DNA from 2 places in the Priestia sp. YIM B13490 genome. Region 2 is predicted to be linked to the other one. Evidence: a T-box and tRNA genes for the amino acid it is inferred to sense, from the RefSeq annotation. Region 2 holds a T-box; the other holds one or more tRNA genes.
The links. A T-box is a leader RNA that pairs with one kind of tRNA and senses whether it is charged. The one in region 2 lies ahead of trpS (tryptophan--tRNA ligase), so its partner is inferred to be a tRNA-Trp.
Positions count from the first base shown of each region.

Region 1 (7,647 bases), on a different contig from region 2:
AGCACCTTTTTCAGGTTTTCTTAAATGAAGAGGAAATACCATCATTAAAGGAGCAAAAGTAAAATAAGTGATGCTAAGAAAGATGAAAATCGAATGAGTCAGCGGCTTTAAGTGAATATCTAATAAAGGCATAAGGTTTTCGACTTTCATTTGAGGAGTCAGTGAGAAGATGAAAATTCCGAGAAGGCCAATAAGCCAAGGGAAAAATATTTCACAGCAGCGTGCGATGGTTTCTAGTCCATGTCTTGCTCCAAACACAACCACAAGCATAAAAATAATGTGAATAGCAATCAGCGGAGTTTCCATCATAATATGTGTATTTAAAAAACTCCCCACGTAGTATACAATACGGCTGCATGTTATGACAGTAGACGTGACAAATAAACAAGATACACCTTTTCCTAGATATTTTCCAAACACTGCTTCATTGATTTCTATCAGATTTTTATCTTTAAATAAAAGTCCGAGAGCTATATATACTTTCACTAATATAAATCCGCATACTACTCCAAGGATACCTGGAATCCAAGCGGTTTGTTTAGAATCTACAGTCATAGCTGCTGGAGCAATAACAATTGTGCTTCCAATTGTATAAAGCATAACGAGCATACGAAATTGAATCGTTGAAATTTTAACTACAGGTTTCACTGTATTCACTTCCTCTTCTTAACGTCTTAAGATAGTAAATGAAGTAAAAATATGCTGACTGGCTTGAAGATAGCAGCTGATAAATCAGAAGGATTTGGAACATTTAAACCAAGTGCTTTACAGATGCTTACGACCATTCCAATTGCAAGAACTGTATAGAATAGCCACAGTTCTTTCTTTGCTTTTTTTTGCCGTAGTTTAGGTACTTCAAACCAAATGACGAGCGTGCCAACAATAAGTAACCCCAATACCCCTAGCATACACTAGCTCCTATACATGAATAATTAGTGTTATATTTTACTGGAAAATAATTACTTATACTGAAGGTGCATTCTTTATTAAAGGTTTTTGAGTTTCTATACATTGCTAGAACGCCGCTTTTTGTTTTGAATAAACCCTGCTATTAAAAGGAAAAGTGGATATAAGATGCCTACAAGTAAGCTGTAGGGAATCCACGTTTTTGTATCCCAATCCTTTTGATAAGAAACGCTTGGATACACAATAAGGGAAAGGGTAATCATAATGAGCGCGACTGGAAAAGAAAATAGCTTGTAGTCCTTTATATGAAATACATTAGCAAACCCCAAAAGAGTAGCGTAAAAATAAATGCAAAGTTTAAAAAAGAGAGTAATAAACCACAAAATAGCAATGACTACTTCAATTCCTTGGAGAAAGTTTCCTACATCAATTCTTCTACCTAATTCATAACTTGGAAACATGGTGATTTGGGAGTAATAAGGGCCAAGCACTAAAATTCCGAGTAAGATTAACGTCACCATCACTAGTCCACCTGCTATATTACCTATATAAAAAGATTGAGTTGCCTTTTTTGTGTCTGATGTATGGGAAGGAAAAATCATAAGCAGGATAGTATAAGTCAAAGAACTCATGCTTAAAAAGGTTAAAACAGCACGAATAAAAGCTTTTGGATGGATTTCGAACACAGGCTGAATATGCTCTATTTTAATTTGAGGAATCATAGACAAAATGAGAAGTCCGAATAATCCGACAAACCAAGGGAATAAAATTTCGGCACTTCGTGCAATAACTTCTATTCCTAGGCGTACTCCTACGATGACCACGCCCATAAATGCAATATGGATGGCTGTAAGCGGCGTATAGGGAAGAATTTGTGTAGTGAGAAAATTTCCTACATAGTAAAGAACTTGACTGCTGATGAATAAATTGGATAACACAAAAACAACTGATACAATCTTTCCGGCTATTTTGCCTAAAATTTTTTCGTTCATTTCCATAAGCGTAAGCGTTGGAAACATGTTTCCTAGTGAGGTGAAAAGCAAAACTAAGCCAATTCCTGATGCTACACCGAAAAGTGCGGCAATCCAGGCATCTTGATGAGCATCAGCTGTAATAGCAGCAGGTACAACAATAATGGTGCTGCCAATACTATATAACGTTACTAGCTTGCGAAACTGCGCAGCTGAAATATTGATTTCATTAAGCAAAATGAGCACATCCTTTTGCCATATACACTAATTAAGTGATCCAACGGAATAATAAGTGACTTAAAGGTTGAAACATTACTTCTACCCAATCAGAAGGATTCGGTAGAGGCAGACGAAAGATTTTTGCAAGAGCGATTATGATACTGATTGTCATAAACACAATAAAAATGTTCCGTTCCTTTTTATGGGAGTGTTGAGGTAATCTTTTTATTTCCATCCATATAATCCCTGCACAAATGATCAAAAAGGAAAGAAACAAGTGCATGCAGTCAACCCCAATACATTTTTTCGTTCAGATAAGCTATTCGTATGATGTCCGCTAAAGAAAGTGATTATACATTTTTGTAAAATATAGAAAGTATTTCAGGAGATAGAAGATATTTTGTAGGGCTCTTAAATGATTGAGGGATTTGTTATGAGGAATATTCATTTAGCTTTAACCTATTGAAGCGTCGTATGAATAAGTAGAAAAATGCCACACTAAAGAGTGAACAAATGGAAAGGAGCACTATGATGAAAAAATACCCATACAATAAAGATAAACAACAATCGTTTCAAGCAGCACAGCAGGGGCATAAAGAAGCAGTAGATGCATATGAACAGGCAAATGAAGCTAAAAATGATGCATCGTACGGCCATGAAGCGAAGCAAGCGATAGGTGAAGTGAATGAAGCCTCTCAGCAAATTGAAAATGCGCTTGAAAATGCTTCTGAAACACAGCGTCAGCGTTTAACAGAGTTTCAGCAAGATATAAAAGATATGGAGAACGACCTTAATCAATAAAAGAGCCGCTGTTTTACTTAGGCAGGTTCACAATAGAGAGTATAAATTGTAAAAGCAGAAGGTAATGAACTTCTGCTTTTTTTATTGGTAGTGTAAACGTAGGTTTCGTGTATATAATTGCTTCTAGCTGTTGTTTGGAGGGAAAGGCGAAGACTGGCACGGAAATCAACAGTGGTGTAACAAATAATCCATCATTCCATTCTTATTTTAAAAGGTATAGAAGTTAAAAAAGTAAGAATCCTAATAAAAACAGAACGATAAGAATGGAAAGGGATTGTGACAGGAAATATGCTAATAAACATACTAATAATGATTGTCGTATTGTACTTCATATATGTATTCGTAACTGCAGTGGTACTGTTTTATGTCCCTTTACACAAGGGAAAAGACTTAAAAGTAATGAATACTGAGAATTTTTACGGGAAGAAAGAATCCACAGATCGAGTTATGCTTTTAGAAAATGGTTATTTTTCAGGGCTTGTTCGGATGCAGATGATTCAAGAAGCGAGGCATACAATTGATATTGCATACTTTTCCATCGGTAAAGGCCGTTCTTCGGATTTACTTATGGGTGCTTTATTCGAAGCTGCGGATCGAGGTATACATATTCGCGTGTTGTTAGATGGGATCGCTCATGGGTTAAAAGGCAAGAGGAAAAATGTTCTTTATGCTCTAGCTTTCCACAATAATATTGAATTAAAGTACTATGAGCCCTTTACTATTTTTAAACCTTGGACATGGCATAACCGTCTTCACGATAAAATAATAGTAGTCGATGGCCAATTAGGTATTAGTGGAGGACGAAATATTGGAGATAAATACTTGGCTAGTCAACCAAATAAAAATTTTGTCTATGACCGTGATGTACTGATTTATAACACAAAGCAAGAAAGTCATAGTGTCATTCTCTCAATGGAGAAGTATATAGAAAAATTATGGAATCATCCGTATACACGAAAAGCTTTTCCAAAGCCCAAGAAAACTAAACAATTTCGCGGTCTTTCAGGAAAAAAATTATTGATAGATCAATACGAAGAGGCCAAAAAAGTAAACGAACCTTTTGTCCATCCTTATATTGTATGGAGAGAAGCAACGATGCCTACAAGAAAGATTTCTTTTATTACAAATCCTATTCAACGAATAAATAAAAGCCCTTTTATATGGAAAACATTTATTAAGCTTTCCCAGCAAGCTGAAAAATCCATTGTTGTTCAAAGCCCTTATATCGTACCAACAAAAGAAATGGAACAGTATATAGATAAGCAAGTAAAACCAAAAGTGCAAAGAATTATTTTAACTAATTCTATTACATCCACTCCAAATGCTATGGCTTTTTCTGCATACTTGGGAGTGAAGAATCGCGTTATAAAAGCTGGTTCGAAGCTTTATGAATATCAAAAGCCCTATTCAATTCACGGGAAATCTGTTGTTTATGATCAGCGTTTAAGTGCAGTTGGTTCTTTTAACTTAGATTCACGCTCTGCATTTTTAAATACTGAATCCATGGTTATGATAGATAGTGAAGAATTTGCAGCCGAGTTAACAGGAGCTATTGAAACTAAAATTTCTCACAGTACGCTTGTGGGGAATGAGGGAGAACCTGTGGATGTTAATACGGATTCTCAAAAAAACGTGCCTCCCGTAAAATCTGCACTCCTACATATTCTTTCGGTCTTTACACGATTTTGGAGACATTTTGTATAGTACTGTGTTACAGCAGAGTCTTTAAAAACAAATAGCGGAGATTAAAGAGGACTGCAGCTGGTGAAGGGAATGTGTAAAAAACTGTGATATGCCTCACAGTTTTTTTGAAACCCCTAGTACTAGTTATGATTCATCAAAAGACCTATTGACGAAATTCCATATATGTTTTATTATGATATAGCGTCGTTGATAAACGAGGTTCTTTTGAAGAAATCATTTCTAGGGGCATAGTTTAAAGGTAGAACTACGGTCTCCAAAACCGTCAGTGTGGGTTCGATTCCTACTGCCCCTGCCATTTTGGAGTTATTTTTTAATTCACACGCGGGTGTGGCGGAATTGGCAGACGCGCTAGACTTAGGATCTAGTGTCTTACGACGTGGGGGTTCAAGTCCCTTCACCCGCATCTTTACTTTCATATACGCGCGGAAGTAGTTCAGTGGTAGAACACCACCTTGCCAAGGTGGGGGTCGCGAGTTCGAACCTCGTCTTCCGCTTCTTTTCAAAAGCAGTTTGCATGTGCAAACTGCTTTTTTTTTGTAGAAATAAAGAGTTTTATTATACTGTTTGTAATCAGAAATATTTTATTAAAACAGCACTGTCTATACGTGTTGCTTTCGTGAATATACACATAATATTGGGGTTACATTAAAAGCTAATGAACGATACGTGAAGACATCTAATATGGTGTTTAAGATAGGGGAGAGTCCTATGGAATCTAGTTGGTTTTCAATTATACCGTTTTTAATTGTTATTCCCATAGCTATTTTCACGAAACAAGTGCTGCCAGGGTTGTTTTTAGGCTTATTAGTAGGCGCTTATTTGATTGACCATTCGATTATCGGAGGTGTTGAAAAGCTACTTCACTACGTTGTACAAGCTCTTAGAAATAAAAGTAATATAGAAATCGTCGTCTTTTTATACGCGTTTTCAGGGCTCATCGGAATGATTAAGATGGCTGGAGGAGTTAAAGGTTTTGTGGAAACAGCTGCTGAAAGAATTGATACAAGAAAAAAAGCCCTTATTTTAACCTATGTTTCAACCATTGGAACATTCAGTGCTCCCACATTTCGTTTTGTTACAATCGCGCCCATCATGAGAGCGCTGCTGAAAAAAGTGAAAATGACGACAGCAGAGCTAGGGTTCGTTATTGAAACAACTGCTACTCCTGTTATCGTCTTAATTCCTGTGGCAACGGCATTTGTAGGATATATGGTATCCATCATTCAAATGGCGATTGATCATCAAGGTATAAAACAAGACGCTTATTCTTTGTTTATTCAAAGCATTCCTTATAATTTTTTTTCGATTGTGATTATTTTAGTAGGGATTTATTTAAGCTTTTTTCATCATTCAACATCTACAGCTCCTATGAAGCTTGAGGAAGAAGACGAAAAAGATTGGCATGATTGTCATCCTTGCGTATCGAAGGATTTGCCTTCCAAGCCTTGGAATCTGTTAGTGCCTTTACTTGTCGTGATTTCACTCACCTTACTTTTAACATGGTGGAGTGGACATCATAAGAGTCACACCTTTTTTGAAGCATTTATTAAAGCAGACGTGCTAGAAGCGATGGTAGTAGCTTTAATTATGACTACGTTAATTACCCTCATTTTTTTCTTGTTTCAGCGCTTTACATTACAGAATTTGCTTAATGGTTTTATCACAGGAGGCAATGACTTAATGTCCGTTATTCTGCTGTTATCGGTAGTATGGGGATTATCCGCTGTTACAGAAGACTTGGGTTTTTCCAATTTCGTGACGGCACATTCTAAGTGGATTCCTCAAATGTTTGTCACTCCTTTTATGTTTGTGTTTGGAGCTGCTATTTCTTACTTTATCGGGTCTGCTTGGGGGACGTGGGGAATTTTAATGCCGCTTGGCGTATCGCTTGCAAGTTCTGCAGATCTTTCTTTGCCGTTGATTATCGGTGCCGTATTTGCAAGCGGTTCATTTGGAGCGTTTTCTTCGCCTTTAAGCGACGATACGAATACCATCGCCAAAATATTAGATTTATCTGTTATTGAATATGCCAAGTATAAATTAAAGCCCGCTCTAATTGCAGCGGGAATAACAGTTGCTTTTTATCTTGTGGTATCTTTCTTGTTTTGAATGAGGGAAATAGCCATCTAGTATCAACTTTTCATTTTTTTCAGCTTAAAGTATGCATACAGCCCTAATGATAGGCACACTAGCATGATACAAGTAAGCGGAAATAAGATGGTATTAATAAAATGATCATAAAACCATATATACACGAACATCACCTCGATAATTTTAACGCTATTTTTTCTATTTATTAGAGATATACTATCTGTGCTGCTTCTTCCTATTTTTCAAAAAGGCGATAATCAAAAGCAGTATAGGTACGATAGCAAAAAGAGGCATATGTAAAAGAAATCTCGCTACGTGTAGCCCTTCATAAAGATGTTCTTGAAAATTACTAGCGATTGTAATCGACAAAAACAACACAATGATGCCTAAAGGATACACTAGACGGGAAGGAGATTTAATTTTAAATAAAGTAGCTGTACCTATGATAGAGGCATAAAACAAGATGCTAACTTTAAAATAAATCCCAATAACCATAGCAAACATAAAAAATACATCGAGACGCTCTAAAAAATCAGCTACTTGAATCGTTTGAACAGTACTAAGAAGAGGGAACTGTGATCTTGTCGTCAAATCAACCCCAAGCACGCTAATGTTAATGATCATCGTAATAATTAAATTAATTCCGCTTAATCCCGTTGCGCATAGCATGGTGACACTTGCTTTTTTGGGGTTGCTTAAATAAGGAAGAAGCATGGTAAATACAATAGCTTCTGTGAAAGGGAAATACAGCGTTTCAGTTAAAGCAACTTTGGCCACAGGAAGTATTCCTTCTTTTAATACCGGCTGTAAGTTCTTAAAATCAATTAATCCCGAGCTAATAATCAAGATGAAGCCTGCAACAGCTAGAAAATACATGAAAATAAACAGAAGCTCTCCTGATCTGGCTATCGCTTCAATACCTTTTCGAGTTATATAGATAATGACCAGCATCAAC
Region 1 covers NZ_JBHZOT010000003.1:412,056-419,702, forward strand. Annotated here, with positions in the region: gene ACFX4R_RS11995 (GerAB/ArcD/ProY family transporter) at 1-648, opposite strand, end outside; gene ACFX4R_RS12000 (hypothetical protein) at 675-908, opposite strand; gene ACFX4R_RS12005 (GerAB/ArcD/ProY family transporter) at 1,005-2,123, opposite strand; gene ACFX4R_RS12010 (hypothetical protein) at 2,628-2,897, shown strand; gene ACFX4R_RS12015 (phospholipase D-like domain-containing protein) at 3,207-4,601, shown strand; tRNA gene ACFX4R_RS12020 (tRNA-Trp) at 4,823-4,896, shown strand; tRNA gene ACFX4R_RS12025 (tRNA-Leu) at 4,923-5,004, shown strand; tRNA gene ACFX4R_RS12030 (tRNA-Gly) at 5,024-5,095, shown strand; gene ACFX4R_RS12035 (Na+/H+ antiporter NhaC family protein) at 5,310-6,710, shown strand; gene ACFX4R_RS12040 (GerAB/ArcD/ProY family transporter) at 6,909-7,647, opposite strand, start outside.
Region 1: it has a tRNA-Trp gene. The T-box ahead of trpS (tryptophan--tRNA ligase) is inferred to sense a tRNA for this amino acid. The anticodon was not compared.

Region 2 (7,647 bases):
CAGATGTGCTGCAGAATAAGCCTTGGATGTGGGTTCCGCCAGGTTTAGCTATTACATTTACGATCCTAGCTATCAACTTCATTGGTGAAGGATTAAAAGATGCTTTGAATCCCAAATCTCTTCGTTAAAAATCTATCACAAAAGTGTGATAGATTTTTTTAGGTTTGTCAGACCTCCTGACAAACCTATTACTATAGAAGAAACTCGGATTTTTTTTGCTTATAGGTGTGGATATAGCTCATGAAGCCTTTAGCAATCATTAGCACTGGCGTTATATCTGAGCTTCGAAACAAGTGCATTTGAATAATAGCCAAAAACGAAGGCATTTTACAATTAATTTTTAGAAAAATAACATCATTTGGAATAAAAATTCCTTTCTCTGCCTATACTGATGGATAACAAACAGATAGTAAGTGAGGGGTAAATTATGCTATATCTTCATGATGTATGGGTTAATTGGTTTGAAGGCGAAGAAAACGGTTATAATGTGTGTCATTTCCATGAGTGGAGAAAAGACGATTGTGTAGAACTGCTCGATCAAGCACCGTTATTAAAAGTAAATCCGCTTTTATTTCATTACATTGAAAATGATCTTTCCGAGCTACCTCAACAACTACTACAAGATGTCTATCAGAAAGCATACATTCGGAAAAATCATGAACGCACGCAGGTTGAATATTGTTTTATTGTTACAGATGGAACGAATATTTTAGCAATTGATACGATGGGATATCATATTCCAATTCGAAAAAGCCGCTTAATTCCAAGACAGGAACAGTTAGTCTATGAGATGATTGCGGATCAAGAAGAGCTAGAATATAAGTTCAGTGAAGACGAGCTGAATAAAAAAGAGCATCATATTCTTTCACCGTCTCCTGAAACGATGAGAGGACTAACACGTAAAGAACGTCAGCTAAAACAGCTGTTATTTATGGCACTTGATCAGCTACATACAACAAAAAATACAGCTCAAATCCGCTACTGGTACACGGAGTGGAATCCAACGAAGTACGAAGACATTCAAGAGATGCCGTTTCAAGACGTGTGGAGTCAGCTATACGATGAAACGAAGTCAGGGTGGTCACCGAAGCATAAATTATTATGCGAGCGCTTAGTAAAAGGACAACCTTTCTTTGAAAAACTTTGGGAAATTGAACAAGAGCCAAAAGTTAATTAAAAAAAACGACTGCATAGCAGTCGTTTTTTTTAACGTTTACGGCCAATTCCCATTGCGTTTCGCATTTTGCGAAGCATTTTATTAGCCGTTGCATTTGCTTTATCGGCACCTTGATCTAAAATATCATCTAGCTCGCTAGAATCAACTAATTCATAATATCTTTTTTGAATTGGAGCAAGTGCTTCAGCTACCACTTTGGCTGTGTCAGCTTTAAAGTCACCATAACCTTTGCCTTCGTACATCGCTTCAATGTCTTCGATCGATTTATTGGCTAGGATTGAATAAATACTTAATAAGTTTGAAATACCTGGCTTATTTTCTTTATCGTAGCGAACAATACCTTCTGAATCCGTTACGGCACTTTTGATTTTCTTTTCAATTGTTTTAGCGTCATCCAAAAGCGTAATGAAAGCTTTTTGGTTTGGATCGGACTTGCTCATTTTTTTCGTAGGATCTTGAAGAGACATGACGCGTGCGCCCACTTTTGGAATACGTACTTCAGGGATAGTGAAGATATCATTGTATTTTTTGTTAAAGCGCTCAGCTAAGTCACGCGTTAATTCTAAATGCTGCTTTTGATCTTCACCAACTGGAACCAAATCGGTGTTGTATAAAAGAATATCCGCTGCCATTAATGGAGGATAAGTTAGTAATCCTGCTGATACTGCTTCTTTTCCAGCGGACTTATCTTTAAACTGAGTCATACGTTCAAGTTCACCGATATACGCTACGCACTGTAACATCCATCCCGCTTCTGTGTGGGCAGGCACTTCCGATTGAATAAATAAAGTCGATTTTGCTGGATCAATTCCTACCGCTACATACAGAGCAGCAAGGCCTCGAATGTTTTTACGAAGTGCTAAACGATCTTGAGGCGTTGTAATTGCATGCTGATCTACAATACAAAAATGACAGTTATAGTCATGTTGAAGTTCAACAAATTGCTTCATCGCTCCAATGTAGTTACCTAAAGTGATTGTACCGCTTGGTTGAATACCTGAAAAAATTGTTTTCATCAAATCTTCCTTTCATCTGCACATATATGATGCTAATTTACGGATACAACATAAAAAGGCCCATCCGCTCCTAGCATAAGCTAGGGGCGAATGGACCGCGTTGCCACCCTAATTAGCACACATAATTGTGAACTATCTTTATTCATGTAACGTTGAGGTCAACGTTCAAGCTTTGCACTTGAAAGCTCCAAAGTCCATTCTGCAGGTTTCAATGTTTGTTCTCACCAGCCACAAACTCTCTAAAAATGAAAATTCTGCATACTACTCTTTTTCACAGCTTTAATTATATAGTTATTCGTTATTATAACGCGAAAAAGCAGGAATTTAAACATCTTATCGCTAAAAAGTTTTATAAGACAATTTACTGGAATTTTTCAGCGGCAAAAAAAGACAAGAACCTTTTAATTAAAGCATTTCTTAATGAAAATTTGGTGGAGGATTTGGTAAAAATCTTTTATTTAATATTTCTAATGGCTTTGTAATACTATCGTAATACCTATACTACAAAAAAGATTTTAGAAGTCTGACAAGTAGGCACAATCCTTATAAGATAAGGTTTTTTCCCTCATGACAAAAAAATACCATTAAATAATAGTATTGCAATAAATTTTTAAAATATTTATAATAGGCGTAACAAACATATTTTTTACAAAGGTATTACAATTTCTTAATTTTTCAGAAAACACAAAATAGACAATGTTTTGTTTCAATTAGCGAATTTTGTAATGAATGAGTCTTCTACATATTAAGCGCATACATTGGATTTACAGCATGTAAACAATTGATGACAGTTTCATAGAGTAGAAGAATAATTTTGCAGTGAGGTCTTTAATGCTCTACTACGTGAAAAAATAACTGATTATTTTGTATTGAAAGAGGATTAAGAAATTAGTACATATCAAAAAAATATGGTTGCCACACAAACAAAATTTAATAGGGGGTAACACGCAATGAAGAAAAGGTTGTCGATTCTTTTCAGTTTGCTGCTTGTAATGAGCTTGTTTTTAGCTGCATGTGGATTTAACAAAGAATCTGGTGGCAGTGAAAATGCTAGCAGTGATGGCGGCGAAAAGAAAAAAGAGCAAGAGCTTCGCGTAAACATTAAAACTGAGCCTTTTTCATTAAACCCAGGCTTAGCTAATGATTCAACGTCATCAAACGTATTATTACAAACATTTGAGGGTTTAACTCGTATCGGTAAAGATGGAAAACCTGAAAATGCAATGGCGAAAGATGTGAAGGTCAGCGATGATCAAACTAAATATACGTTTACAATTCGCGACGATGCAAAATGGTCAAATGGTGACCCTGTAACAGCAAAAGATTTCGAATATGCATGGAAATGGGCGTTAGATCCTAAAAACGAATCTCAATATGCATATCAATTATACTATGTTAAAAATGCACAAGCTGCTAATGAAGGAAAAGGTTCATTAGATGATGTTGCGGTTAAAGCAACAGATGATAAAACGCTTGAAGTAACATTAGAAAACCCAACGCCATATTTCTTAGAATTAACAGCTTTCTATACGTACTTCCCAGTGAATACGAAAATTGCTGAATCAAATGAAAAATGGTACACAAATGCAGGCGAAAACTATACGTCAAACGGTCCTTTCAAGCTTAAAGCTTGGAAACATAATGACAAAATCGAGTTAGTTCCTAATGAAAACTATTGGGATAAAGATGCTGTAAAACTTAAAAAAGTTGAAATGTACATGATCAATGATAACAACACTGAACTTTCAATGTTCAAAAACGGTGAATTAGACTGGGCGGGTATGCCTACTGGTCAATTACCAGCTGATGCACTTCCTGAATTAAAGAAAGACGGTTCATTAAACATTCAAGAGATTGCAGGTACTTACTGGTACAAGTTTAATACAGAACAAAAACCTTTAGACAACGTGAACATTCGTAAAGCATTAGCTTATGCAATTGATCGTAAAGGTATTACAGAACAAATTACAAAAGACGGTTCAGTTCCAGCGATGGCGGCTGTACCACCAACAATGTTTGAAGATAACAAAAAAGGTTACTTCAAAGACAATGATGTGAAAAAAGCAAAAGAATATTTAGAAAAAGGCTTGAAAGAAATGGGCCTTAAAGATGCTTCAGAACTACCAGCAATTAAGGTTTCATACAACACGGATGAAAAACATGCAAAAATTGCACAAGCTGTTCAAGATATGTGGAAGAAAAACCTTGGCATTAAAGTACAGTTAGACAACTCTGAGTGGGCTGTTTACATTGAAAAGTTACACCAAGGAGATTATCAAGTTGGACGTATGGGCTGGTTAGGAGATTTTAACGACCCAATCAACTTCTTAGAATTGTTCCGTGATAAAAAAGGCGGAAATAATGATACAAACTGGGAAAACCCAGAATATAAAAAGTTATTAATTGACTCTCAAAAAGAAACAGACCCTAAAAAACGTCTGGAAATGTTGAAAAAAGCAGAAGGTATCTTTATGGATGAAATGCCAGTGGCACCAATCTACTTCTACACAAACGCTTGGGTACAAGACAAGCAGCTGAAAGATGTTGTGATGTCTGGACTTGGAGACATTCAGATTAAGTGGGCTCATTTTGAGTAAGTAACATCAATTGTGACAAAGGGTATATGGGGCCTGGTGCTCCATATACTTTTCTTTCTTGTGCGCGAATTTTGTAAAAATATGGAGGTGTGTCAGGGTGTTCAAATATATAGGAAAACGACTTATTTATATGTTTCTATCATTATGGCTGATCGTAACAGCGACCTTTTTCTTAATGCGTGCTGTTCCAGGAGGTCCATTCACATCAGAAAAGCAGCTTCCCCCTGAAATTCAAAAAAATCTAAATCAGTATTACGGTTTAGACCAGCCTTGGTACCATCAGTACTTTGATTATTTAACATCAATTTTAAAGTGGGATTTTGGTCCATCTTTCAAATATAAAGGCCAAACGGTAAATGATTTGATTAACGGCGGATTCCCTGTTTCATTCATGCTAGGGATGGAAGCTATTTTAATAGCAATTGCTATTGGTGTAGTACTTGGTGTTATTGCTGCTTTAAAACATAATAAGTGGCAAGATTATACGGCGATGGTTATTGCAGTTCTAGGAATCTCAGTTCCGAGTTTTATCATGGCAGCGGTATTACAATACGTTCTGGCTATGAAACTACAAATTTTTCCGGTTGCACGCTGGGAATCTTGGGCACACACGGTGTTACCAGCTCTCGCGCTTGCTTCAACCCCTATGGCGTTTATCGCACGATTAACTCGTTCGAGTATGCTTGAAGTATTAAGCAATGATTATATTCGTACAGCGAAAGCAAAAGGTTTAAGCAGAGGCGTGATTACAGTTAAGCACGCCATGCGAAATGCGATGCTTCCAGTCGTATCCTATATGGGACCTTTAGTAGCAGGGATTTTAACAGGTAGCTTTGTTATTGAAAAAATATTTGGTATCCCGGGATTAGGTTCACACTTTGTACTCAGTATCTCAAACCGAGATTATACAACGATTATGGGCGTAACGGTGTTCTACAGTATTTTACTACTTTTTTGTATCTTGCTTGTAGATATTGCATACGGATTCATTGACCCTCGAATTAAACTTACAGGTGCTAAGAAAGGAGAGTAACTATGCAGCAACTTCCAAAAATTCCTAAAGAAATGTTTGAAACAGCAGGGATTGACCGCGCTCAGGCAGAAAAGATTGAAAAACCGAGTCTTTCATTCTGGCAAGATGTTTTTATTCGTTTTCGCAAAAACAAGCTTGCTATGTTTGGGGTAGTACTAATGGTTCTCCTTGTTTTTATGGCTATATTTGGTCCATTGATGGTGAAATATGATTATGCAACCAATGATTTATTGAATGCTAATCAGGCTCCATCTTCTGAGCACTGGTTCGGTACAGATGAATTAGGGCGTGATGTTTTTGCTCGTACGTGGGAAGGCGCTCGTATTTCATTATTTATCGGGTTAGCAGCAGCTTTAATTGATTTATTCATCGGCGTAGTTTGGGGAAGCATCTCTGGATACCGCGGTGGCCGTACGGATGAAACAATGATGCGTGTTGCGGATATCTTATATGGTGTTCCTTACCTTTTACTCGTTATTATTTTAATGGTTATGCTTGGCCAAGGGTTAGGCACGATGATTTTGGCGATGACTATTACCGGCTGGATTAACATGGCCCGTATTGTACGTGGACAAGTATTGCAGTTAAAAAACCAAGAGTACGTAATGGCTTCACAAACATTAGGAGCAACAACAAAACGTATTTTATTTAAACATCTTATTCCTAATGCAACAGGTCCAATTTTAGTAACAATGACACTAACGATTCCTTCAGCAATCTTTACAGAAGCATTTTTAAGCTACTTGGGACTAGGCGTTCCGGCACCGCTTGCAAGTTGGGGAACAATGGCTTCAGAAGGCTTACCTGCTTTGGAATACTATCCTTGGCGCTTATTTTTCCCAGGTTTGTTTATCTGTTTAACAATCTTAGCGTTCAACGTAATTGGTGATGGATTACGAGATGCGTTAGATCCAAAACTACGTAAGTAAGGAAGTGGACTCATATGTCACGTTTATTAGAAGTAAAAAATTTAGCTGTATCATTTAAAACATATGGCGGAGAAGTTCAAGCTGTTCGCGGCGTTAACTTCCACTTAAATAAAGGTGAAACTTTAGCAATTGTTGGTGAGTCAGGATCTGGTAAAAGTGTAACTTCACAAACGATCATGCGCCTTATTCCGATGCCTCCTGGCCGAATCAAAAGCGGTGAAATGCTGTTTGACGGCATTGATTTAGCTAAGAAAACGGATAAAGAAATGGAAGCTATTCGCGGTAAAGATATCGGTATGATCTTCCAAGATCCGATGACTTCCTTGAATCCAACGATGAAAGTTGGGGCTCAAATTGGCGAAGTCGTAATTAAGCATTCCAAAGTGTCTAAAGCAGAAGCGAAAAAACGGGCAGTCGAGTTATTAACGCTTGTAGGAATTCCTTTTCCAGAACAGCGTGTGAATCAATATCCGCATGAATTCAGCGGCGGGATGAGACAGCGTGTTGTCATTGCGATGGCTCTTGCTTCTAATCCGAAGCTATTGATCGCTGATGAACCAACAACGGCGCTTGATGTAACAATTCAAGCCCAAATTTTAGAGCTGATGAAAGACATTCAGAAAAAAACGGATACCTCTATTATCTTTATTACCCATGATCTTGGTGTAGTAGCAAATGTAGCAGATCGAGTAGCCGTTATGTACGCTGGTCAAATTGTTGAAATGGGCACAGTGGATGAAGTGTTTTACGATCCAAAACATCCGTATACGTGGGGACTGCTAGCTTCTATGCCAAGCTTAGATAACGAGGCAGAAGAAGAGCTGGCTGCTATTCCTGGAACGCCGCCAGATTTAACGAATCCTCCAAAAGGAGATGCATTTGCAGCGCGAAATCC
Region 2 covers NZ_JBHZOT010000002.1:828,572-836,218, reverse strand. Annotated here, with positions in the region: gene opp4C (oligopeptide ABC transporter permease) at 1-128, shown strand, start outside; gene ACFX4R_RS09550 (YjbA family protein) at 428-1,177, shown strand; gene trpS (tryptophan--tRNA ligase) at 1,207-2,196, opposite strand; T-box leader at 2,273-2,477, opposite strand; gene ACFX4R_RS09540 (peptide ABC transporter substrate-binding protein) at 3,144-4,790, shown strand; gene ACFX4R_RS09535 (ABC transporter permease) at 4,888-5,823, shown strand; gene ACFX4R_RS09530 (ABC transporter permease) at 5,826-6,752, shown strand; gene ACFX4R_RS09525 (ABC transporter ATP-binding protein) at 6,767-7,647, shown strand, end outside.